One region of the Saezia sanguinis genome, then DNA from elsewhere that is predicted to be linked to it. Evidence: predicted binding sites of a transcription regulator. Region 1 holds the regulator's gene; each other region holds the start of a gene.
The links. The regulator NrdR, encoded in region 1, represses ribonucleotide reductase genes. The targets are predictions, from matches to a motif close to CACNANATNTNGTG.
Positions count from the first base shown of each region.

Region 2: a site for NrdR is predicted at 3,142-3,155, ahead of nrdD (anaerobic ribonucleoside-triphosphate reductase). Genes of this name have one in related genera too.
Region 3: a site for NrdR is predicted at 4,505-4,518, ahead of AACY98_RS11275 (ribonucleoside-diphosphate reductase subunit alpha). Genes of this name have one in related genera too.

Region 1 covers NZ_CAWUGC010000012.1:334,013-341,723, reverse strand. The annotation lists gene AACY98_RS08275 (UbiD family decarboxylase) at 1-1,360, opposite strand, end outside; gene AACY98_RS08270 (transglycosylase SLT domain-containing protein) at 1,785-2,597, shown strand; ZMP/ZTP riboswitch at 2,709-2,834, shown strand; gene glyA (serine hydroxymethyltransferase) at 2,955-4,202, shown strand; gene nrdR (transcriptional regulator NrdR) at 4,222-4,665, shown strand; gene tsaE (tRNA (adenosine(37)-N6)-threonylcarbamoyltransferase complex ATPase subunit type 1 TsaE) at 4,892-5,407, shown strand; gene AACY98_RS08250 (N-acetylmuramoyl-L-alanine amidase) at 5,421-6,818, shown strand; gene AACY98_RS08245 (thymidylate synthase) at 6,944-7,711, shown strand, end outside.
Region 2 covers NZ_CAWUGC010000020.1:94,236-101,946, forward strand. The annotation lists gene nrdG (anaerobic ribonucleoside-triphosphate reductase-activating protein) at 67-726, opposite strand; gene nrdD (anaerobic ribonucleoside-triphosphate reductase) at 792-3,044, opposite strand; gene AACY98_RS14780 (DMT family transporter) at 3,381-4,328, opposite strand; gene AACY98_RS14785 (AraC family transcriptional regulator) at 4,481-5,263, shown strand; gene AACY98_RS14790 (tripartite tricarboxylate transporter permease) at 5,317-6,903, opposite strand; gene AACY98_RS14795 (tripartite tricarboxylate transporter TctB family protein) at 6,923-7,417, opposite strand; gene AACY98_RS14800 (tripartite tricarboxylate transporter substrate binding protein BugE) at 7,635-7,711, opposite strand, start outside.
Region 3 covers NZ_CAWUGC010000016.1:110,606-118,316, reverse strand. The annotation lists gene AACY98_RS11305 (glutamate-5-semialdehyde dehydrogenase) at 1-486, opposite strand, end outside; gene AACY98_RS11300 (hypothetical protein) at 840-1,490, shown strand; gene ruvB (Holliday junction branch migration DNA helicase RuvB) at 1,665-2,729, opposite strand; gene AACY98_RS11290 (hypothetical protein) at 2,868-3,188, shown strand; gene AACY98_RS11285 (immunity 51 family protein) at 3,233-3,574, shown strand; gene AACY98_RS11280 (hypothetical protein) at 3,587-4,183, opposite strand; gene AACY98_RS11275 (ribonucleoside-diphosphate reductase subunit alpha) at 4,800-7,670, shown strand.

The sequences.
Region 1 (7,711 bases):
TGGTATCCCTGACTGGATCCATGCGCGTGGTCATGGCCCAGACCACTTCTTTCCAGTCGCGAATATCCACATCCTCATCCACCACGATGATGAATTTGGTGTACATGAACTGTCGCAAAAAGCTCCACAACCCCATCATGATGCGTTTGGCATGCCCGGGGTAGCTTTTGCGAATGCTGACAATCGCCAGTCGGTAGCTGCATCCTTCCGGCGGCAGATAAAAGTCGGTAATTTCAGGAAACTGTTTTTGCAGAATGGGAACAAACACTTCGTTGAGCGCAACCCCCAGAACGGCAGGTTCATCAATGGGTTTGCCGGTATAGGTGGAATGGTAAATCGGGTCCTTGCGGTGTGTCAGGCGGCTCACCTCAAACACCGGAAACCAGTCCTGCTCGTTGTAATAGCCGGTATGGTCGCCGTAAGGTCCTTCCAGCGCATGCAGGTAGCCATTGATCTCTTTGAGCCTGACGCCGTTTTCAGTCTGCCCTTCGTAGCCTTTTTCTGCTATCGGAATATGGCCCTCAAGTACCATTTCAGAAGATGCCGGCACCTGAAGCCGGCTGTTACCTTCTCCCACACTGCAATTGGCCAACGTTGTCTGGCTGCCGCGCAAAAGCCCGGCAAACTGGTATTCACTCAGCGCGTCTGGAACTGGCGTGACAGCGCCCAGAATACTCGCCGGATCGGCACCCAACGCCACCGCAATCGGGAATGGCTGCCCGGGATTGGCCAGAGCAAACTCGCGGAAATCCAGCGCCCCGCCCCGATGTGCCAGCCAGCGCATGATGAGCCGGTTGCGCCCCAGTAACTGCTGCCGGTAAACGCCCAGGTTCTGGCGCGAACGTGGCTTGGCAACATTCTGCGGGCCACGGGTCACCACCAGCCCCCACGTCAGGAGCGGCGCCACATCGCCAGGCCAGCACCATTGAATGGGTAACCGGTTCAGATCGACATCTGGGCCATCAAAAATCACTTCCTGGCATACCGGGTGCTTATCAATTCCGGGTTTCATATGCCATACCGCTTTGGCCAGTTGCCACAGCTTGCCTGCGTCTTTGAGCCCGCGCGGCGGCTCCGGCTCTTTTAACGAAGCCAGTGTGCGCCCAATTTCCCTTAAGTCAGAAAGATCATTGGCTCCCATGGCTGCAGCCACTCGCCCGGTGGTTCCAAACAGATTCCCGAGAACCGGGATGGCATGGCCTGTCGGTTGTTGAAAAACGACAGCCGGACCCTGCCGGCGTATCAGCTTTTCGCACACAGCGGTCATTTCATAGACCGGTGAAACGTTTTCAGGGATAAAAACCAGTTCTTTTTGCGATGCTAACTGGTTGATGAAGTCACGTAAATCATGGTATTTCATATCTATTAGTTATAACAAACCGTTTTTATATTGTTGACCTTGCATAAATAAATTTTAAAATTCGAAAAGTATATTTCCAACAGTTCTTTGAAGCTGCGGATTGATGCGTTTTAGTTGCTTGGTTCCGCTAACAGGGGAACTAAATGGCAAGAAAGAAGCTCCCTTTTAACAAAGGAGTTTATAGGAGACTTCGAACTTTGGCTTGAATATATATGGACAAGCCTTGACTGTTCACTGAAATTTACGCAGTCAATCATCTCTATAAATACATGTATGCAGTATGGCAAGACCGCCGCATGAAGTAAACAGGCTGTTTTGCCGGATACATCAAAGAAAGGGTTAATGACTGATGACATCCACTACAAAGAGATGTCCATCTCCCCACAAATCCGCCATGTCATTCAAAATGATTAAACATGGATTGATGGGTATTGGATTAAGCGCGATTGTATTTATGGCCATTCTGGCCAGCAGTGCATCCATGCGCAACAGCACAGGGCAAAAGCTGCTGCAATGGGCCGGAATAGGTTCCAGTGAAAGTGCAAGCTTTGTCGCAGCCCCCTTCGATCTTGAAAGCTACAGTGAGGATGCGAATATCATTCCTGTCGGGGCCAGCAAGCACCCGGTCCAGGCCAATTCGCATATGGCCGTTCTGGACCCTCAGGAGCTTTCTGTACAGCAACTGAAAGTGGCGAACTGGATTGCCAACCGCTACCGCGTTGCTCCTGAACTGGTCGCCCGCCTGGTGCACGAATCATGGAATATTGGCGAGCGCACCGGCATTGATCCCACACTGCTGCTAGCCATTATTGCCATCGAGTCACGTTTTAACCCCTATGCACAGAGCTCTGTGGGCGCATCGGGCCTGATGCAGGTCATGACCAGCGTTCACTCAGAAAAGTTTGAGCGCACAGGTGGTAGCATGATGGCTTACGACCCTGTCACCAACCTGCGGGTTGGCGTACTGGTATTGCAGGAACATATTCAACGCGCCGGGTCTTTGGAAGGTGGCCTCAAACAATACGTAGGTGCCGTAGGGCCTGATGACTATGGCTACGCTTCCAAGGTACTGGCAGAACGTGACCGTATCCGCCGCGTGATGTTTGGCAGCACAACGCCTGATCTTGACCGCATTCTGATGGCTGCGCAGAACATCAATACGGCAACGCCGGGTATCCAGCAAGCTTCCCTGCGCCAGGTTTCCGCGCAACCGAGCGATCTTTCTTCTCTTCGATAAAAACCTTCAAGCCTGTTCACCTCTTTGCATTTGCACAGAGTGTGTTCAGGCTTTCCATTTTGAAGGAATTTGTCAAAAGTCTGCACGCACACGCACATAAACGCGCTAGAATGCGGATTGCGCAACTGGCGATAGATTGATGTGCTCAGACAAAACGCATTAAACTGCAGCATATCGGTCGAGGTGGTGAACCATCGGGAAGCGCATTGTTTTATGCCGTTCGCCTGGGCAGCCTGTCTATCAAATCCCTGCTGTTTTCTGACTTTCCCCTGTCGATGAAAACACAAGAGATTGGTCTGTGCTCACGCCGAGCATGGGTGACAGGCTCTTCATGTTAATGAAAACGGAGAATCATTCATGTTTGACCGCTCAAAGACCATTGCCCAAGTCGATCCCGAAATCTGGAGTGCCATTGAAAAAGAAAACAAGCGCCAGGAAGACCATATTGAACTGATCGCCTCGGAAAACTACACCTCACCTGCTGTCATGCAGGCTCAAGGCACACAGCTCACCAACAAATATGCCGAAGGCTATCCCGGCAAACGTTATTACGGCGGCTGTGAATACGTTGATATTGTGGAACAACTGGCAATCGACCGTGTCAAGGCACTTTTTGGTGCCGATCATGCGAATGTCCAGCCCAACTCAGGCTCACAAGCCAATCAGGGCGTGTTTTTCGCCATGCTCAAGCCCGGCGACACCATCATGGGGATGAGCCTGGCTGAAGGCGGCCACCTGACCCATGGTATGGCGCTGAATATGAGCGGCAAATGGTTCAATGTTGTCAGCTACGGCCTGAATGCCCAGGAAGACATTGATTACGAAACCATGGAAAAACTGGCGCATCAGCATAAACCCAAGCTGATCATTGCCGGCGCTTCTGCATTCGCGCTGCGGATTGATTTTGAACGCTTTGCCAAAGTAGCTAAAGCCGTAGGCGCTTATTTCATGGTGGACATGGCGCACTATGCCGGCCTGATTGCCGCTGGCGTATACCCTAACCCGGTACCGCATGCCGACTTTGTCACCACCACCACCCATAAAAGCCTGCGCGGCCCCCGTGGTGGTGTGATTCTGTGTAAAGAAGAACATGCCAAGGCCATTAACAGTGCCATATTCCCCGGCCTCCAGGGTGGCCCGCTGATGCATGTGATTGCCGGTAAAGCCGTCGCCTTCAAAGAAGCCGCACAACCGGAATTCAAGGCTTACCAGCAACAGGTTGTTCAAAACGCTGCCCTGATGGCTGAAACTCTGGTCAAACGTGGCCTGCGCATTGTTTCGGGCCGTACAGAAAGCCATGTGATGCTGGTGGACCTGAGGGCCAAAAAGATTACCGGCAAGGATGCCGAGCGTATTCTGGAACAGGCCCATATCACCTGCAACAAAAATGCAATCCCCAACGACCCGGAAAAACCTTTTGTCACAAGCGGTATCCGTTTAGGCAGCCCGGCAATGACCACACGGGGATTTGGTTCAGCAGAGGCGGTGCAGGTTGCCAACCTGGTGGCCGATGTGCTGGACAATCCGCATGACGAAGCCAATATTGCCAAAGTTCGGGAACAGGTGGTTGAATTGACCAAACGTTTCCCGGTTTACCGAAACTGATTTTTCATCTGGAAACCCTATGCGCTGCCCGTTCTGCCATAACCCGGATACACAAGTTGTCGAAACACGTGTTTCAGATGATGGCGCAGCGGTGCGGCGCAGACGGCGCTGTACCAAATGTGATCAGCGCTTTACCACTTATGAGCATGCAGAAGTCAGCATGCCGATGGTGGTCAAAAAAAATGGCAACCGGGTCGAGTTCAACCCAGAAAAACTGCATTCCTCCTTCACTTTGGCCTTAAGAAAACGCCCTGTCAGCGCAGAACAGGTGGATCAGGCAATCCGCCACGTTGAACAGCAGCTACTGACCAGCGGCCTGAAAGAAGTGCCCAGCGGAACGATTGGCGAATATGTGATGAATGAGCTCGCCAAGCTCGACAAAGTGGCCTATGTGCGTTTTGCTTCGGTGTACCACAGCTTTGAAAATGTGGATGAGTTCAAAAAAATCATCCGCAAAATATAATATTCCCCTCACCCTCCACATGCTCGGCGCACTGGCAGAAATGCAACAAAACCACACTCCTGATGGATATGAATCGCTGCCTGCCTGGCTGAAGCGCTGCATATTTTATTAAAATAGTATAATATACTCATATTAAACAATCAGTTAAGAGATATTATTAAAGTTAAGAGTGACGATGTTGTTTGAAAGAAGCGCCCTTCATCAAACATCATTTAAGGCCAGTTTTGTGAATGCACCTACTTTTTCCGCTCCTCCTGTCCAGATGACATGGGCCAACCAGCAGGCGACTCAGCATGCAGCCCAGGCTTTGGCACAAGTCGCATCTATTGGTCAGGCACTGATTGAACTGCATGGGGGACTGGGGGCTGGAAAAACCACCTTTGTACGCTACCTGCTGCAGGCTCTGGGAGTTACAGGACACATCAAAAGCCCGACTTATGCCATTGCAGAGTCTTATGAAACAGCAGCTTTTCCTGTATGGCATTTTGATTTTTACCGGTTCAATGACCCTCTGGAATGGGAAGATGCAGGTTTTCGTGATATTTTTGCAACCCAGGGGCTGAAGCTGGTGGAGTGGCCTGAGCAGGCAGAAGGCTTATTGCCTACTCCTGATTTGAAACTGTTCATCACATCAGACCCGCTGCAACAGCAACGCCTGGTACAACTGCATACAATGACAGCTTTGGGGCAGTCCATCCTGCAAAACTGGATGCAAAATCTGCAACAAACCAGAAATACATAGACAATAATTTACGATGAAACGCCGCACACTTCTTGTACAAACCGGTTCTTTGGCCTTGCTGCTGGGTTTGCCCCACCTGGCCCGGGGCGCGAGCCTGTTGGCCGTGCGGATGTGGCCTTCCAATGACTATACCCGCGTCACCATCGAATCCGATGTGCCGTTGACCACCAAGCACCATATGCTGTCGGACCCGGAGCGGTTCGTGGTCGACATTGAAGGCATGCAGCTCAATGAGCAGGTCAAGGAACTCTCTGCCCTGGTGCAGGAGTCTGATCCTTATGTCAGCGCCATTCGGGTAGGCCAGTATCAGCCGGATGTGGTTCGCATTGTTTTTGACCTGAAGCAGCGCATTTCCCCAAATGTATTCACCCTCAATCCATTTGCCGAATACAAAGACCGGCTGGTTTTTGACTTTACCCCTGTAGACGCACCAGACCCGCTGAATCAACTGATCAGCGAGATTTCCTCTGAACGCACAAGTGCATTGAATCAAGGCAACCACTCTGAGGCTGATATTTTAGGCGACTGGCTGGCGCAGCAGCAAAATCCAGGCTCTTCCAGCCTGCCGGCACCCGCAGCAACCGCTTCTGATACCCCGGTGCCCTCCACCACGGCATCGAATCGCCGCCCCACGCCTTCTAAAATTCCTGGTGAAGCAGCGCCACCTGCCTCTCAACCATCGGCAACAACGACAGCGCCCGTTCGCTCTGGCCGCTTATACATCATTGCGCTGGACCCTGGGCATGGTGGAGAAGATCCTGGTGCCGTCGGGCCATCCGGTACGCGGGAAAAGGATGTGGTTCTGTCCATTGGCAAGCTGCTGCGTGACCAGATCAATGCGCAGGCCGATATGCGTGCCTTTATGACACGGGACTCCGATTTTTTTGTTCCTCTGGCAGAGCGCGTGCAAAAAGCGCGCAGTGTCAAGGCCGATCTGTTCATATCCATTCATGCCGATGCGTTCACGAACCGCAGTGCCAAAGGCGCATCTGTATTTGCGCTCAGCGAGCGTGGCGCTTCGAGTACAACAGCCAGTTGGCTGGCCAACACACAAAACCAGTCTGACCTGATTGGCGGTGTGGGGGTTAGAGCCCGGGACAGGCAGACGGCAGGCATTCTGCTGTCCATGAGTACGGCAGCACAGATCAAAGACAGCCTGAAACTCGGTAAACTGGTCGTTAAAGAGCTATCCAGTTTTGCCCATATGCATAAAAACACCGTTGAACAAGCCGGGTTTGCCGTGCTTAAGGCCCCGGATATCCCAAGCATATTGGTGGAAACGGCATTTATCTCCAACCCGGAAGAAGAGAAGCTTTTGCGTAGCGCAGCCTATCAAAAGCAACTGGCACAAGCCATGATGCGGGCCATCAAAGCCTATCTGGTACAAAATCCGCCATCAGCCCGTTCCTGATCGGCTGGCCCTTTGTCTATCATCAAATAAGCACCTGAAATGGCCGACCACATTCGTGCATGCCTATGCATATCACGTTATGATTACCACTTTGTGTTTTCAGATTGTTTACTTTGGAATCCGCCATGAATCAGCAGCGTCCCGTTCGTTCCCAATATGAAGATTTTATGCGCCATGTATTTGAAAATGGCGTATCCAAGCAGGATCGTACCGGAACAGGCACACGCAGCATTTTTGCCCACCAGATGCGGTTCAACCTCAAAGAAGGCTTTCCTCTGGTTACGACCAAAAAAGTGCACCTGAAATCCATTATTTATGAATTGCTGTGGTTTTTGCGTGGCGACTCCAATGCCCGCTGGCTGCAAGAGCGTGGCGTAACCATCTGGAATGAATGGGCACGCCCGGACGGCGACCTGGGCCCTGTATATGGAGTACAGTGGCGCAGTTGGCCAACGCCGGATGGGGGCCATATTGACCAGATCGCCGAAGTGGTGAAGCAGATCAAAACCAACCCGGATTCACGCCGGATTCTGGTCAGCGCCTGGAACGTCAGTGAACTCTCGAAAATGGCTTTAATGCCTTGCCATGCGATGTTCCAGTTTTACGTGGCCAACGGGCAGCTCAGTTGCCAGTTGTATCAGCGCAGTGCCGATATTTTCCTGGGTGTTCCGTTCAACATTGCCAGCTATGCACTGCTCACCCATATGCTGGCCCAGCAATGCGATCTGGATGTTGGTGACTTTATCTGGACCGGTGGTGATTGTCATCTTTATAACAACCACTTTGAACAGGTTCAGACACAACTGGCACGCACACCCTACCCTTACCCGACACTGCATATCAAGCGCCGCCCGGATTCCATTTTCGACTACGAATTTGAGGATTTTGAAGTG
Region 2 (7,711 bases), on a different contig from region 1:
TAACACGAAAGCCATGCATTGCATGGCTTTTTTCATACCGTGTTTAGGCCTGAAACAGGTTTGCCATCAAAGCGAAAACCCCAGTGACAACTGGTCACAACCGCTGGCCTCCGGCTGGCGGCTGCTACTAGCCCTGGCACCACAGCGCTGTACGCTCAGTGCAGCAACACGTGTTTGCGCTTTCTGAGCCGAAGGCACACTGGCGGGCAGGCCAGCCCGCACTACCGGTGCAGCCACCTCTTGCTTCGGTATCTGCCGTTCTTTGCGCAAATCATGAATCACCTGGTTACTGCTGCCACGCCAGACCAGATTGGCGTCCTTGAGCGCCTCGACAAAACGGCCATCAATCAGCACATCCACCAGGTCAACCACGGCCATCTGCTCGCTGTCCAGTTCATCGAACGTATAGCCTGTCCATACCCAGATATCCTTGCCCGGACACTCCGCACGCACCCGCTGTACCAGCTTCAATACCGCCGCCACATTGCCGGGATACAGCGGATCACCGCCGGAAAGCGACACCCCCTGGCGATGGATGCGTTTATCCTTCAGGTCGGCAATGATCTTATCCTCCACCTCCTGCGTGAACGGCTTGCCCGAATCAGGCCGCCAGGTGCTCTTGTTGTAACACCCCTGGCATTTGTGGATGCATCCGGCAACAAACAGGGCGCAGCGCGTCCCCGGCCCGTTGACCACATCGACAGGATAATACCTATGATAATTCATGACGCTTCCCGTTACTTGTGCCAGCCCTGCCGCGCAGATTCAGCGCTGCAAGGCCGGTACTTTTATCATTCAGCCGGCAAACAGGCGTTCTGCTTTTTGGCCTGCATATCGCTTTCAGAAACACGCTCCTGATAAACCTTCTTGGCCTTGGCTGCCACTTCCCGCTCAGCCGCTTCATACTCGGTGTCCAGCCCCTCGTCCAGTTGTCCGTTGGACAAATGCTTGACGCGCCGTTTCACCTCTTCCTGCTTGCCTTTGTTGAACGGGCGTGCATCGGGGCTGCCCAGGTAACCGCACACGCGGCGCGTGACAGACACCTTGGCCGGGTCGTGGTTATGGCAGCTCGGGCAGGTAAAGCCTTTGCTGGTACACAGGAACTCGCCCATGTAGCCGCACTCATAACACTCGTCAATCGGCGTATTGGTGCCGTAGTAGGGCACATGCTCGTAGCTGTAGTCCCACACATCCTCCAGCGCTTTCAGGTTATGCTGCATGTTCGGATATTCGCCGTAGCAGATAAAGCCGCCGCTGGCCAGGTGCGGGTAAGGCGCTTCAAAATCCAGCTTGTCGTACGGGTCCACCTTCTTCTCCACATCCAGGTGGAAGCTGTTGGTGTAATAGCCCTTATTGGTCACGCCCTCAATTTCACCAAACTCGTTGATATCGAGCCGGCAGAAACGGTCACACAGGCTTTCGCTGGGCGTGCTGTACAGGCTGAAGCCGTAGCCGGTTTCCGCTTTCCAGCGTTTGGTCGCTGCAGACAGGTATTCAACAATTTCCAGCGCTTTGGCGCGCAGTTGCTCGCTGTCATACACATGCTGCCCATACAGCGCATTGATCATTTCATGAATGCCGATATACCCCAGCGAAATCGACGCACGGCCGTTTTTGAAAATATCGGCAATCGGGTCGTCCGCCTTCAGGCGCACGCCGCAAGCCCCTTCCATGTACAGAATGGGTGCGACGCGTGCCTTCACATTTTCCAGGCGGGCAATGCGTGTCAGCAGTGCCTTTTTGGCAATCGCCAGCCGTTCATCCAGCAACTGCCAGAAATGCTTTTCATCGCCCTTGGCTTCCAGCGCAATGCGCGGCAGGTTCAGGGTCACCACCCCCAGGTTGTTGCGCCCGTCATGCACCTCCTGCCCGTCCTCTTCATAACGGCTCAGGAAACTGCGGCACCCCATTGGCGTTTTAAACGACCCGGTCACTTCCACCACCCGGTCATAGTTCAAAATATCGGGGTACATGCGTTTGCTGGCACAATCCAGCGCCAACTGCTTGATGTCATAGTTCGGGTCTTCCGCTTTACGGTTCAGCCCCTCCTTGATCGCAAAAACCAGTTTGGGAAACACAGCCGTTTTGTGATTCTTGCCTAAACCGGCCAATCGGTTTTTCAAGATAGACTGCTGGATCAGCCGTGCTTCCCAACTGGTGCCCAGCCCAAAGCCAAACGTCACAAACGGTGTCTGCCCGTTGGCGGTGTGCAGGGTATTGACTTCATACTCCAGCGACTGGAACGCGTCATAACATTCTTTTTCAGTACGCGCCCGGGCATACGCCAAAGGATCTGCCACCTGCCACTCCTGCGCCACTTTCAGGTGCTTGTTGTAGCTCATCGTGACATATTTTTCCAAAATGGTGTCAATGCCATTGATGGTGGTGCCGCCGTAAATGTGGCTTGCCACCTGCGCGATGATCTGTGCGGTAACCGCTGTGGCGGTGGAAATCGACCGGGGTTCCTCAATTTCGGCATTGCCCATCTTGAAGCCCTTGGTCAACATGCCCTTCAGGTCAATCAGCATGCAGTTGAACATCGGGAAAAAGGGCGCGTAATCCAGGTCATGGTAATGAATCTCGCCCTTTTCATGCGCCTGCACCACATCACGCGGCAGAATATGCTCTTTGGCATAGTGGCGTGCAATGATACCGGCCAGCAAATCGCGCTGGGTCGGAATCACTTTGCTGTCCTTATTGGCGTTTTCCGTCAGCAACGTCATGTTGCTTTGCTCGATCAGCCCGCGGATTTCCTGATTCAGGCGGCCACGGCGTTCACGCGCCAGGTCGCGGTCATGCCGGTATTCAATATAGGCACGCGCCATCTGCTTGTAGGGGCCGGCCATCATCTGGTTTTCCACCGCGACCTGAATCTCGGCAATATCCACGGTCGGTTTGCCCTGCATCAGCGCGGCCACACAATGGGCCACATACGTACAGTAAGCATCGTCATCTACCTGACAGGCTTTGGCCGCTTTGACCACTGCATTTCTGATGAAAACTTCATCAAACGGCACACGACAACCATCACGTTTAATCACCATCGGATTCACGGCAGCACTCCTCGTTTTTTCAAAATTATGGGCCCACAGCAGCAACGGAGCCGGGAGCATCCCTTTTTTGAATGATAATTCAGGGAAACACTACATATAGTGTTGATGGAATGAATAATACCCCATCTATAGTGTTTAGTCCATCATCTGGAGGTACTAGTTATTTGATCTTCATCAAACGGTGTCCAACATTTTCTTGTATGTGGCAATCATAGTTACATGATTTGATTCAACAATTTAGGCGTTTTCTTCAAGTAGTTTCTAGAGTTGCCCAAGGGCAACAAACCATGAAGCCCGCAGGGATCAGTCCGCCTTACACCCAAAGAGTTATTTCGCCTGGCGAACCCCTGCTGCCCGCAGCAGCCATCTGGCTACCCACTGGTGTGCGCTGACCAGCATGATGCCGGCAAACACCGCCAGCGCCCCGACAATAAAGCCCGGCTCCAGCCGTTCATTCAACAGCACCACCCCAAACCCGACGCCAAACAGCGGCGTCAGGAAAGAAAACACACCCAGGCGCGACGCCAGATAACGGCGCAACAGCCAGAACCACATCAGAATGCTGAAAAAAGACACCACCAGCGTCTGGAACAGCAGGCTGCCCCACACCACCGGCGTCAGCACAAAATGCTGCTGTCCCATCCAGAACGCCGCAAGCGTCAGCAGCACAAACGTTACCAGCAGGTGGTACAGCATGGTCTGCCCGGCCGGGGTCTGCGACAGGCGCGAACTACGCACAATCGCCGTATTGCATGCCCAGGCCATTGCCGCCAGCAGTGCATAAAAATCACCTTTCAAAGCTTCACCGTTAATCCCGCCACCTGTGCCTGCACCGGATGCACCGCCAAAAAACGCATAAACGAGCCCGCCAAACGCCAGCGCAATCCCCAGCCATTGCAGGCGCGTCAGCCGCTCCTGCGGCAGCCGCCAGTGCAACAGCAAGGCAGCAAAAACCGGCGCCGTATACAAAAACACCACCACATGCGATGCACTGGTATACAGCAAAGCCTGCGCCACAAAAAAATACTCCAGCGCAAACATCAGCCCGGCCAGCAGACCCGGCACCATCGTTGCGCGCCAGGAAATCCAATCACGCCGCCACAGCACGACAGCAGCCATCAGCAGCGCCGAGCCACCGGAGCGCAGCGCAATCTGCGTCACCGGCGACATATCCGCCGCGCTCATTTTGATTACCACCTGCTGCAACCCCAGAATGGCGCACAGCAGCAGCATCAATGCACCGGCTTTGCCGTCTATATCTTTTCTCTCATTCACGATACACACCTGCCACCGGGCCGGACGGCCTTTGACTTCAACATGAACAACAGTATCACCGTGACTGAATCAATGGATATAATGAAATTATGACAACATGTTATGCAATGGCGACACCACCGCCAAATTGCAATCAACACAGAGCGAACACAATGCCCAAACCAGCCAGAACACGCATGCAACCTTTTGACGGCAATTCACCGATGCCGATCCACTTTCGCTATGACGTCATCCATGCCGCTTCCGGCTACCATGCGCATCAGCACGACCGGGGCGAATTCTATTACTCATTTTGCGGCGTCATGAACATCAAAACCGGCACCCAGCATTTTCTGGCACCACCCCAGTATGGCCTGTGGCTGCCGCCCGGTACCGCACACGAATGCACCAGCCTGCACGGCACCAGTTTTTGTGCCTTGTATATTGATGCCGCACTGGTCGGCCACCTGCCCGCCAACCCGTGTGCACTGACCATTGAACCACTGGTACGGGCCCTGCTGGAACACCTGCGCAGCGTGCCGGAGCACCAGTTGCGCAACGGCGAAACGCAGCGCCTGTTGCAGGTGCTGCTGGACCAACTGGCGCAGGCCCCGTGCAGCGGCAGCTACCTGCCCGGCTCCACCCATCCGGTACTGGCGCCCTTGCTGCAGACATTGCAGGCCAATCCGGCCGACGACCGCTCTCTGGCAGAACTGGCACAGCAGGCCCACATCAGCGAACGCACGCTGATGCGCTACTGCCGCAAAGAGCTTGGCATGTCATTGGCAGAATGGCGGCAGCGCCTGCGCATCATCAAAGCCATGGGCATGCTGGAAGCCGGCGACAAGGTGGAGAGCATTGCGCTGGACCTGGGCTACGCCAGCGCATCATCGTTCATTGCCATGTTCCGCAAAGCCACAGGCACCACGCCCGGCGAACTGCGACAGAACGCATAAGCCACAGGCAGGGGACATCCGCCCCCTTACTCACCAAGCAAATACCACACCGCCTAGCCCTGTTTCGCCAGTTGCGGCGTTACCGCAGGTGAAGGCGGATTTTCATGCGGGTATTCATGCTCGTGCGAAAGGTCATGCTCCACGGCCCGCTCATGGCTGCGGGCAATGCGTTTGAGCGCCGACCAGGTCGTCCATAACAGAATCAGCGCCGCAAATGCCAGAAACACCGCACTGATCGGTCGCGACAGAAACGTCATGCCGTCGCCTCCGCTGAGCTGCAACGCACGCCGCAGGTTCTCCTCCATCGGCGCACCCAGCACATACCCCAGCAGCAGCGGGGCCGGCTCAAACTTCAGCACATACAGAAAATAACCTACCATGCCGATGATGGCCGCCATGTAAATATCGTAATAATTATTCTGCTCGCTGAACACCCCCAGGCAAATGAAAATCAGAATCGCCGGAAACAGCCATTTAAACGGAATCTTCAACATACTGACCCATATGCTGATCAGCGGAATATTCAAAATCAGCAAAATAACGTTGCCAATGATGAAACTGATCACCAGCCCCCAGAACAGCCCCGGCTGTTCAGAAATCAGCATCGGCCCGGGCTGAATCCCATGGATCATCAGCGCCCCCAGCATGATGGCCATCACCGCGTCTCCCGGCAGTCCGAGCGACAGCGAAGGCACAAACGCCGTCTGCACCGCCGCATTGTTGGCCGCTTCCGGCGCGCTGACGCCTTCAATCGCGCCCTGCCCCAGTTCCTTCTTATGCTTGGCCACCTTCTTTTCTGTGGCATAAGCCATGAACGACGCAATCGACGGCCCCACCCCCGGCAACGTGCCCAGGAAAGAACCAATGGCGCTGCCACGCAGCATCGGCATGCCCGAACGCTTCCACTCCTCCTTGGTTGGCAGCATGGAACGCATGGTGATCTTCTTTTTCATCAGGCTGGTGTCATGCGGAATGTTGATGCTGTTGATCAGCTCTGCAATCCCGAACAGCCCCATCGCCAGCGCCACCAGCTTGATGCCGTCCATCAGCTCCGGCCGCTCAAACGTGAAGCGGAATTCACCGGTTTGCACATCGCTGCCCACCATGCTGATCAGCAGCCCCAGCACCACCATTGCCAGCCCCTTAGCCGGCGAACCCGAAGACAGTGTAGAAGCCGCCACCAGCCCCAGCAACATCATCGAAAACAGCTCGGCCGGCCCGAACTGCTGGGCTGCCTGCGCCAGCGCCGGCGAAAACAGCACCAGCAACACCAGCCCGATCAGTGCCCCGACAAACGATGCAATCGTCGTGATGAACAGCGCCAGCCCGGCCTTGCCTTTTTTCGCCATCGGGTAGCCGTCCAGACACGTCACCGCCGAAGAAGGCGCTCCCGGCAGATTCAGCAAAATGGATGCCGTTGAGCCGCCATACTGCCCGCCATAATACACACCGGCAAGCATCACAATGCCCGAGATCGGATCAATATTGAACGTAAACGGCAACAGCAGAGAAATCGCCGCCACCGAGCCAATACCGGGCAGCACGCCGATGATCATGCCCAGCAACACACCGAGAAAGCAATACCACAGCGTGGTCAGCGAGATGGCGGTCTGGAATCCAAGAATCAGGTTTTCAAGCATGGTTCAATCACTCCGTTATTTATCCGTTAGGCTGCATCAGACCGACCTGCTGCAAAAAAGCCGTGATGTTGTACATGTCCGGCCACACCGGAATAAACATATTGAGCCCATACTTGAAAACCGCCACGGTAATTGCGGTAATCGCCACGCACACCACAATGCGCTCCAGCCGCTTCATATCCTTGGCGGCGTACGAAGACAGCAGTGCCGTCACAAAAGTAGAAATCACCAGCCCCAGCTTATCCAGCAAAAAACCATACAGCAGCAGACTGATCACCACAAAAAAAGCATTCTTCCACTTGACCTTGATCGGCTTGCCTTCCTTGAACCATGCCGGCAGCGCCACCACCACGCCCAGAAATGCCAGCACCCAGCCTAACAGCACCGGGAAGTAACCGGGCCCCATCTCAGAGGTGGTGCCAAATTCATAATTTCTGCCATACAGCGCAAAAAACAAACCAACCGCTATCAGAAAAACGCCACCGATGACGTCATGATAATCACGTACCTTCATGAATCATTATCCTTATCCGAAAACCAAAAGACCTTTGCCATGCGGTGCTGCGGCACACCAGCGGCAAATGCGGCGTTTTCCGGAATTGCTGTGTCCACCGTTGCGGCGCAATGGTTGGGGCAACCGGAGGCACACAAGCACACGGCACGCCCTCTGGCAGCACCAGGCCAGACACAACAATTCTGCTATCGCATTGAACCGATACGGTTCATCAATGTCATGAAATTTGCAGGCCCTGTTTTTCCACCACTTCGCGATAGACCTGATACTCGTCTTGAATCTGCTTGGCAAACT
Region 3 (7,711 bases), on a different contig from region 1:
CTGGTTGGAGGCCATGGCTTCCGAGCCGCCGCGCAAAATGGCCGAATTGCCGCTTTTAATGGAAAGGCTCGCCGCTTCAATGGTGACATTGGGACGGCTTTCATAGATCATGCCGAATACGCCCAGGGGAACCCGCATCTGCCCGACAGAAATCCCGCTGGGTTGCTGGTGGACATTGAGCATCTGCCCAATGGGGTCTGGCATTTTGGCCAGTTGTTCACAGCCTGTGGCCAGGGTTTCAATGATTTCCGGTGTCAGGCGCAGGCGGTCGACCATGGGAGGCGCCAGATGCGCAGCTTGCGCCTGTTGGATATCGGGCTGGTTGGCATGGATAAGATGATCAACCTGTTCTCGCAGCAATGTTGCCAGAGTCAGCAAAACCTGGTTGCGCTGTTCAATACTGGCTATGGCCATTTGGGTTGAGGCGACTCTGGCCTGAACCCCCAGCGTTTGCATGAGTGATTCAATTTGATTCATGGCAGTCAAGGCTTTAAGATACGGATGTCAAAACTAAAAAACTAAGTATGGCAGCATCATTGCATGTGGCGAGGTTGGTGATGCGTTTCGTTTTTCATTCAATGACACCGGTTAATTGAATGAAATTCATGCCATGCACCCTTAAATTGAAATTCTAATCGGTTTCCTGGTTTGTGTGGACATTTGGTCCTTTTATGTGAGAAAAATCAGTCACTGCTGGACAACTATCAAAGTTGGGATCAAGAGCAGGCGCTTTGGTATGTAAAACAGGATGGCGGATTAGACTTCATATTAATATCTGTACCATGATGTATTACTGGAATAAAAATTATTTTGAATCTTTGCATGAAATTGCGGAGCTTTTGCACCAAACTCCCGAACTGGAAAAGCTGGCAGCTTATTGTGAGCTAAGGGAGCAGGGACTGCGCCAGCAGGCTTTGCATGTTTTGCGCCAGTTTTTGAAGGAGGTGACGTATTTAACTGAGCAGCGTCAACTGGAGCTGGCATTGCAGATTCTGGAGATCAGTTATGAGGGGAGGGGTGCACGCCAATTAATGTCTCATCCTTTAAAGGCGGAGTTTTTACGCCCGGTGTTGCGCATGCATGCCCCGACCCATGCGGCAGCCTATCGGTACCAGGCATTGGATACATACGATTGGGAGGCTATGCGGCAGATTCTTGAAGAGCATCCTCTGGACGAGTTAATCTGGCAAAAGCTCATTTCATTGCATCTGCAAGGGGCAGATTTTGCCATGCACCATCTGAATGAATCGCTGTTCCTCGGGCCAGAAGATGAATGCGGCGAATTATTACAACAGGCGCACAAGCTTTTATGTCCTCCGTTTGATCAGCAGCCTGAGCATGCATTCTGGTTATGCAAGTACCAGAAATTGCAACAACTATTCGACGGCTGGGAAGCTTATCGCCAAAACCGGACAGGTACATTTCCACAATGGTGCCAGGCGCATGGAATCGACAACCAATGGCGTATTACTGTTTATTATGAAAAGTGAAAGCGCGTAATAACGCTGTTGCCGTCACACCTGGCAATACCGAAATGAACATTTTTGTGAGAGTCAGTTCCGTTTCAGGCCGCGTATTGCGACAATTGAATTGCTGAGGGAAGATGAAGTACCTGATTCCAGCACCTTCTGGTTTTGCATTGCGGTGACAACGTTTTGTTAATCTCAGAACAATCCGGGAGTGTTCTGCGGTGGTGCCACGCCCAGATGTTTGAACGCAGCCAGCGTTGCTGCCCGGCCCCGTGGCGTGCGTTGCAGATAACCCTGCTGAATCAGGTAGGGTTCGATCACGTCTTCAATGGTACCAGATTCTTCACCAATGGCAGCCGCCAGGTTGTCCAGCCCCACAGGGCCACCGTCGAACTTGAACACGATGGCTTCCAGCAGCTTGCGGTCCATCAGGTCAAAACCCAGCGGGTCAACATCCAGCATGGCCAGCGCTTTTTGCGCAATATCCTCATTGATCCGGCCATGGCTTTTGACATCGGCATAGTCGCGGACGCGGCGCAATAGCCGGTTGGCAATACGTGGTGTGCCGCGTGAGCGGCGGGCAATCTCGCCGGCGCCTTTGTCGTCAATGGGTGAGCCCAGCAAGTCAGCGCTGCGCAGCACAATGCGCTTAAGTTCTTCGCTGTTGTAAAACTCCAGTCGCGCCACAATGCCAAACCGGTCGCGCAGTGGGTTGGTGAGCATGCCGGCACGGGTGGTTGCACCCACCAGGGTAAACGGTTGCAGGTCCAGTTTGATCGAGCGTGCAGCCGGGCCGTCGCCGATCATGATGTCGATCTTGAAGTCTTCCAGCGCCGGGTACAGAATTTCTTCAACAACGGGTGAAAGGCGATGGATTTCATCAATGAACAACACATCGTTGGCTTCCAGGTTGGTCAGCAACGCGGCCAGGTCTTTGGGTTTTTCCAGCACGGGGCCACTGGTTTGACGCAGGTTCACGCCCAGTTCATACGCAATGATGTGAGACAGCGTTGTTTTGCCCAGCCCGGGTGGGCCAAACAGCAGGACATGGTCCAGTGCTTCCTGTCTTTTTTTGGCTGCGCCGATGAATATTTCAAGCTGCTCGCGGATTTTGGGTTGCCCCACATATTCGGCCATGCCTTTGGGGCGCAGCGCACGCTCAATGGCTTCTTCCTGCGGTGATGCAGGCTGCATGGATACCGCGCGGGTTTTGTCCGGGTCAGCCGGAGCCATTGAAAAGTCGTCTGTGCGGATGGTCATAACAGAGGAGGCAGGGAATATAAACGAAGGCAACCAACTGGTCATTATATGTCTGCTTGCGGTGTCTGGGGAGGTGACATTGAAAAGCGGTATGCCTATCATTGCGCAAGTATGGCTGGCGCTATGTTTAGTGATTAAATGGCGAAATATGACAGGGATGATGTGACCGTGACGAACTGCAAGCGACCGCCAGCGCTGGTTGATGGCGCCCGCGTTTTGGCGTGGGCATGGTCAGATAAGCCTTTTGGGTTTGTAAAAGAGGGGTATGGGAAACCGGGGGTAGCTATTCATGGCCTGGCGATTGTGCAGTATCATGCGGATGCAAAGGTATACCGCCTGAGCTGTGACATGCATTGGGAATGTGTTGCTGACTTTGATTACGACAGTTTGGAGCAGGCTCAGATGGAGTTGTCGCAGCAATACGGTTGTGCAGAGGTTCAATGGCACCTGTGGGAATAGGTGCCGTGGCGATGTTGTTTTAAATAGTGATAAAGAGGTGTTCTATGTCAGTGAATGCGCAAATTGCACCCTTTCGGATGGTGAGTTTTGAAGGAACTCATTCTCTGCTGCTGGACGTGGGTGAGTACAAGGCGGATATTTTCTCTGCACGCGAAGAGGATGGATTTGAGGGCAATGGTTATGATTGGGCATCTTTGGCACGCGTCTTTTTGCAGGAAAAGATGCCGGAGTTGCAGGACATCATTGGTTTTGATCCTGAGGGCAGCATGTTTTGTGCATACGCCAGCGATAAAGAGGCGTTGCAAAAGTTTGCATTGGGCTTTCATGCCGCATGTGAAGACGATGCATTGATCCGCGACCTTTTTTCCCGTGCCGAGCTGGATTAACCAAACGCCATGTCAGCGACCGTATAGCTGAACCTGCTGGGAAAGTTGCTCGTAAACCTTTTTCAGGAGCTGATAAGCTTCTGAATTGTTGGCGTCCAGATGAATTTCCAGCAGGTCGCTGATGACCCGGGTTGCCAGTTCAATTTTGGTTCTGTCTGCCAGCAGATGGTGCCAGGTCATGTAAATAATGAAATAAGTGATAGCAAACGAGAGGGTCGAAATCACCAGGGTCTGGTTGGTATTGGTTCTCAAACAAGCGGCAATGAGCACGGTTTGGGCCAGAAAAACCGCAACATAAGGGCCATATTTGATCAGCGCCGTATTGCGGTAAATATAGTTGGCTGTCTCCAGCATACGAAATGGGCTGTCAATGCCTTTGACGTGATGAAACAACATGATTTCTGCAATTACAACCAGCAGGAAAATAGTGCTTTGGATGGCAAATGCTTTATAAGGCACAAATTTACGCGCAACTATCAAAGCAAGAGCAAAGACGCATAAAAAAGCAATGCCGATACAGGCCATCTGCAGCAGCGTGAATGTCAAACCGAAGTAAAACAGGCTGAGGCCAAATGCAATGGCTATAAAGATGAGGGGCACGATGAACATAAGCGACTCAGCTCACTAATATAAATAAAGGGTATGCAGATGAGTTATAAGCACACATGAATTATTCGCGTAAATATTTCATGTGTACTAATTGTCGCTCATATTGCATGATATTGCCCTGATAATCGACATAAATAGTATGTTCTTGCCTGGTTTGTGTCTGTAGGCGATTGTTGTGCTGTTCTGCTGCGAAAAGGCAGAGTATTGCCAACGGTGACCAAACAAAATCCCTTCCTGGAGTGTCGACATTGTTTTTGCGGCTTAATGCTCCAAGACCGCGTAGTTAAGCGGTTTTTTCATTTGTTGTAAATTAACGCTTGACGCTATAGATAGTGCTTGAAATAATAGGCAAACACTAAATGTAGGGTTGCTGACCTTTTTCACTACATGGCATTGCCGGGCAAATACTTAAGGGTATGCCCGGCAGAATTGTGACATTTCGATTGTAAAAATTAGCAAATTATTTGTTGCTTCGGCGGTGATGGCTTGAAGTGAGTATGGGCGGGTTACTTTAAGAGGATGGCCTTTCCATAGTTGATTTTGCCCCCAATTTATTCAAGGACGATTAATAATGCAGTCAGTTATTTCTGATCCCACGGTTTCTTCAGGAGCGTCCATGCATGGATATGCAGCTTCTGAGCACAATGTTGAGCAGCCATTGGCTGATAGTGCTTACAGTAACTATCAGATCATCCGGCGTAACGGAGCCGTTGTGCAGTTTGAGCCCAGCAAAATTGCCGTGGCGATGATGAAAGCCTTTTTGGCTGTGCATGGCACGCAGGGGGCGGCATCGGCCAGCGTGCGTGAAATGGTAGATGATCTGACGCAGACGGTGGTGCGCGGGTTGCTGCGCTCACGTCCGGCAGGCGGGACTTTTCATATTGAAGATGTGCAGGACCATGTGGAACTGGCGCTGATGCGCGGTGGTCATCATGAAGTCGCCCGTGCTTATGTGCTGTACCGTGAACGCCGGGCGCAGGAACGTGCTCAGCAAAAACAGCAGGAAAAAGTGGCACACCCTGAACTGCATGTGGTGGATGGCAATGAGCGCCGGCCGCTGGATGTGGAAATGCTGCGCAGGCTGGTTGAATCGGCCTGTGCTGGGCTGGGTGAGGATGTGAAGCCGGAACCGGTGGTTACTGAAACCCTGCGCAATCTCTATGATGGTGTACCGCTGATTGAAGTGTTTAAAGCATCGATTCTGGCTGCCCGTACCCGTATTGAGCATGATCCGGGCTATAACCAGGTGACTGCCAGACTGTTGCTGCATACGATCCGCAAGGAAGTCCTGAATGAAAACGTAGACCAGGACGCGATGCAGGGCCGTTATGCCGAGTATTTTGCAGATTACATCCAAAAAGGGATTGAAGCGGACTTGCTGGATGAGCGGCTGGGCCAGTTTGACCTGGCACGGCTGGGCGCTGCGCTGAAGGCAGAGCGTGATCTGCAGTTTGATTACCTGGGCCTGCAGACTTTGTATGACCGTTACTTCCTGCATATCCGGAAAAAACGGATTGAACTGCCTCAGGCGTTTTTCATGCGCGTAGCGATGGGGCTGGCGCTCAATGAAATTGACCGTGAGGCGCGTGCCATTGAGTTTTATGAAGTGCTGTCCAAATTTGATTTCATGTCCAGCACGCCAACGCTGTTCAATTCCGGCACATTGCGTTCCCAGCTTTCCAGCTGCTACCTGACAACGGTGCCTGATGACTTGGATGGTATTTACGAAGCGATCAAAGAAAATGCGCTGTTATCCAAATATGCCGGCGGGCTTGGCAATGACTGGACACGTGTTCGTGCGCTGGGCAGCCATATCAAGGGTACCAATGGCGAGTCACAGGGAGTCGTGCCGTTTCTGAAGGTGGTGAATGATACCGCTGTGGCGGTGAACCAGGGTGGCAAGCGCAAGGGGGCGGTCTGTGCGTACCTGGAATCATGGCACCTGGATATTGAGGAGTTTCAGGAGCTGCGCAAAAACACCGGTGATGACCGCCGCCGTACCCATGACATGAATACGGCCAACTGGATTCCGGACCTGTTCATGAAACGGGTGATGGAAGACGGGCAGTGGACTTTATTCTCTCCAAGCGATTGCCCCGATTTGCACGACCTGCATGGCGATGCGTTTGAAAAAGCCTATACCCGCTATGAGCAAATGGCTGATGAAGGGCAGATTTCGCTGTTCCGGCGGATGCGTGCAGTCGATTTGTGGCGCAAGATGCTTTCCATGCTGTTTGAAACCGGGCATCCCTGGATTACGTTCAAAGACCCGTGCAATGTGCGTTCACCGCAGCAGCATATGGGGGTGGTGCATTCCAGCAATCTGTGTACAGAAATTACGCTGAACACCAACGACAAGGAAATCGCGGTGTGCAACCTGGGTTCTGTGAACCTGGCGCAGCACATCAAAAAAGGTGCCAATGGCAATGAGCTCGACATGGACAAGCTGCGTCAGACCATACGCATTGCCATGCGCATGCTGGATAACGTGATCGATATCAACTATTACGCGGTGGCAAAAGCCAGAAACTCGAACATGCGCCACCGTCCGGTAGGGCTTGGGCTGATGGGCTTCCAGGACGCTTTGTATCAAATGCGTTTGCCATATGGTTCAGAAAAAGCGGTTGAATTTGCTGACCAGTCCATGGAGGCCATTTGCTATTTTGCGTATGAGGCATCCAGCGATCTGGCCACCGAGCGCGGCTGTTATGCATCGTATGAAGGGTCTTTGTGGAGCAAAGGCATTCTGCCGCTGGATTCATTGGATATGCTGGCACAGGCACGTGGCGGCTATCTGGACGTTGATCGCACCCAGCGGCTGGATTGGGACGGGCTGCGTGCCAGAATCAAACAGCAGGGCATGCGCAATTCCAACTGCGTGGCGATTGCACCCACGGCGACCATTTCCAACATTGTGGGGGTGGACCAGTCGATTGAGCCGAACTTTGGCAACCTGGCGGTGAAGTCCAACCTGTCCGGAGAATTTACGATCATTAACCAATATCTGGTGCGTGATCTGAAAGAACTGGGCTTGTGGGATGATGTGATGGTGATGGATCTCAAGCATTTTGAGGGATCGCTGGATCGCATTGACCGTGTGCCTGATGATCTGAAAAATCTGTATGCCACCGCGTTTGAAATTGATCCGACATGGCTGGTTTTAGCCGCTTCACGCCGGCAAAAATGGATTGATCAGGCCCAGTCGCTCAATATTTATATGGCCAATGCATCCGGGCGCAAACTGGATGAAACATACAAGCTGGCATGGACATCGGGTCTGAAAACCACTTATTACCTGCGCTCTTCCAGCGCGGCGCATGCAGAAAAAGCAACCGTGCGCGCGGGCTCACACAACGCAGTGCCCGCATCTATGCCGACGGCTGCAGCAGCAGCTTCTGTTGCCAAACCGGCGGCGCCCGCGGCAGTTCCTGCAACAGACATTAAATTCTGTTCTTTGGATGATCCGGGATGTGAAGCATGTCAGTAAAAAAGTAGAAAGTTTTTGAAAATTTTTGATCACACGCATGC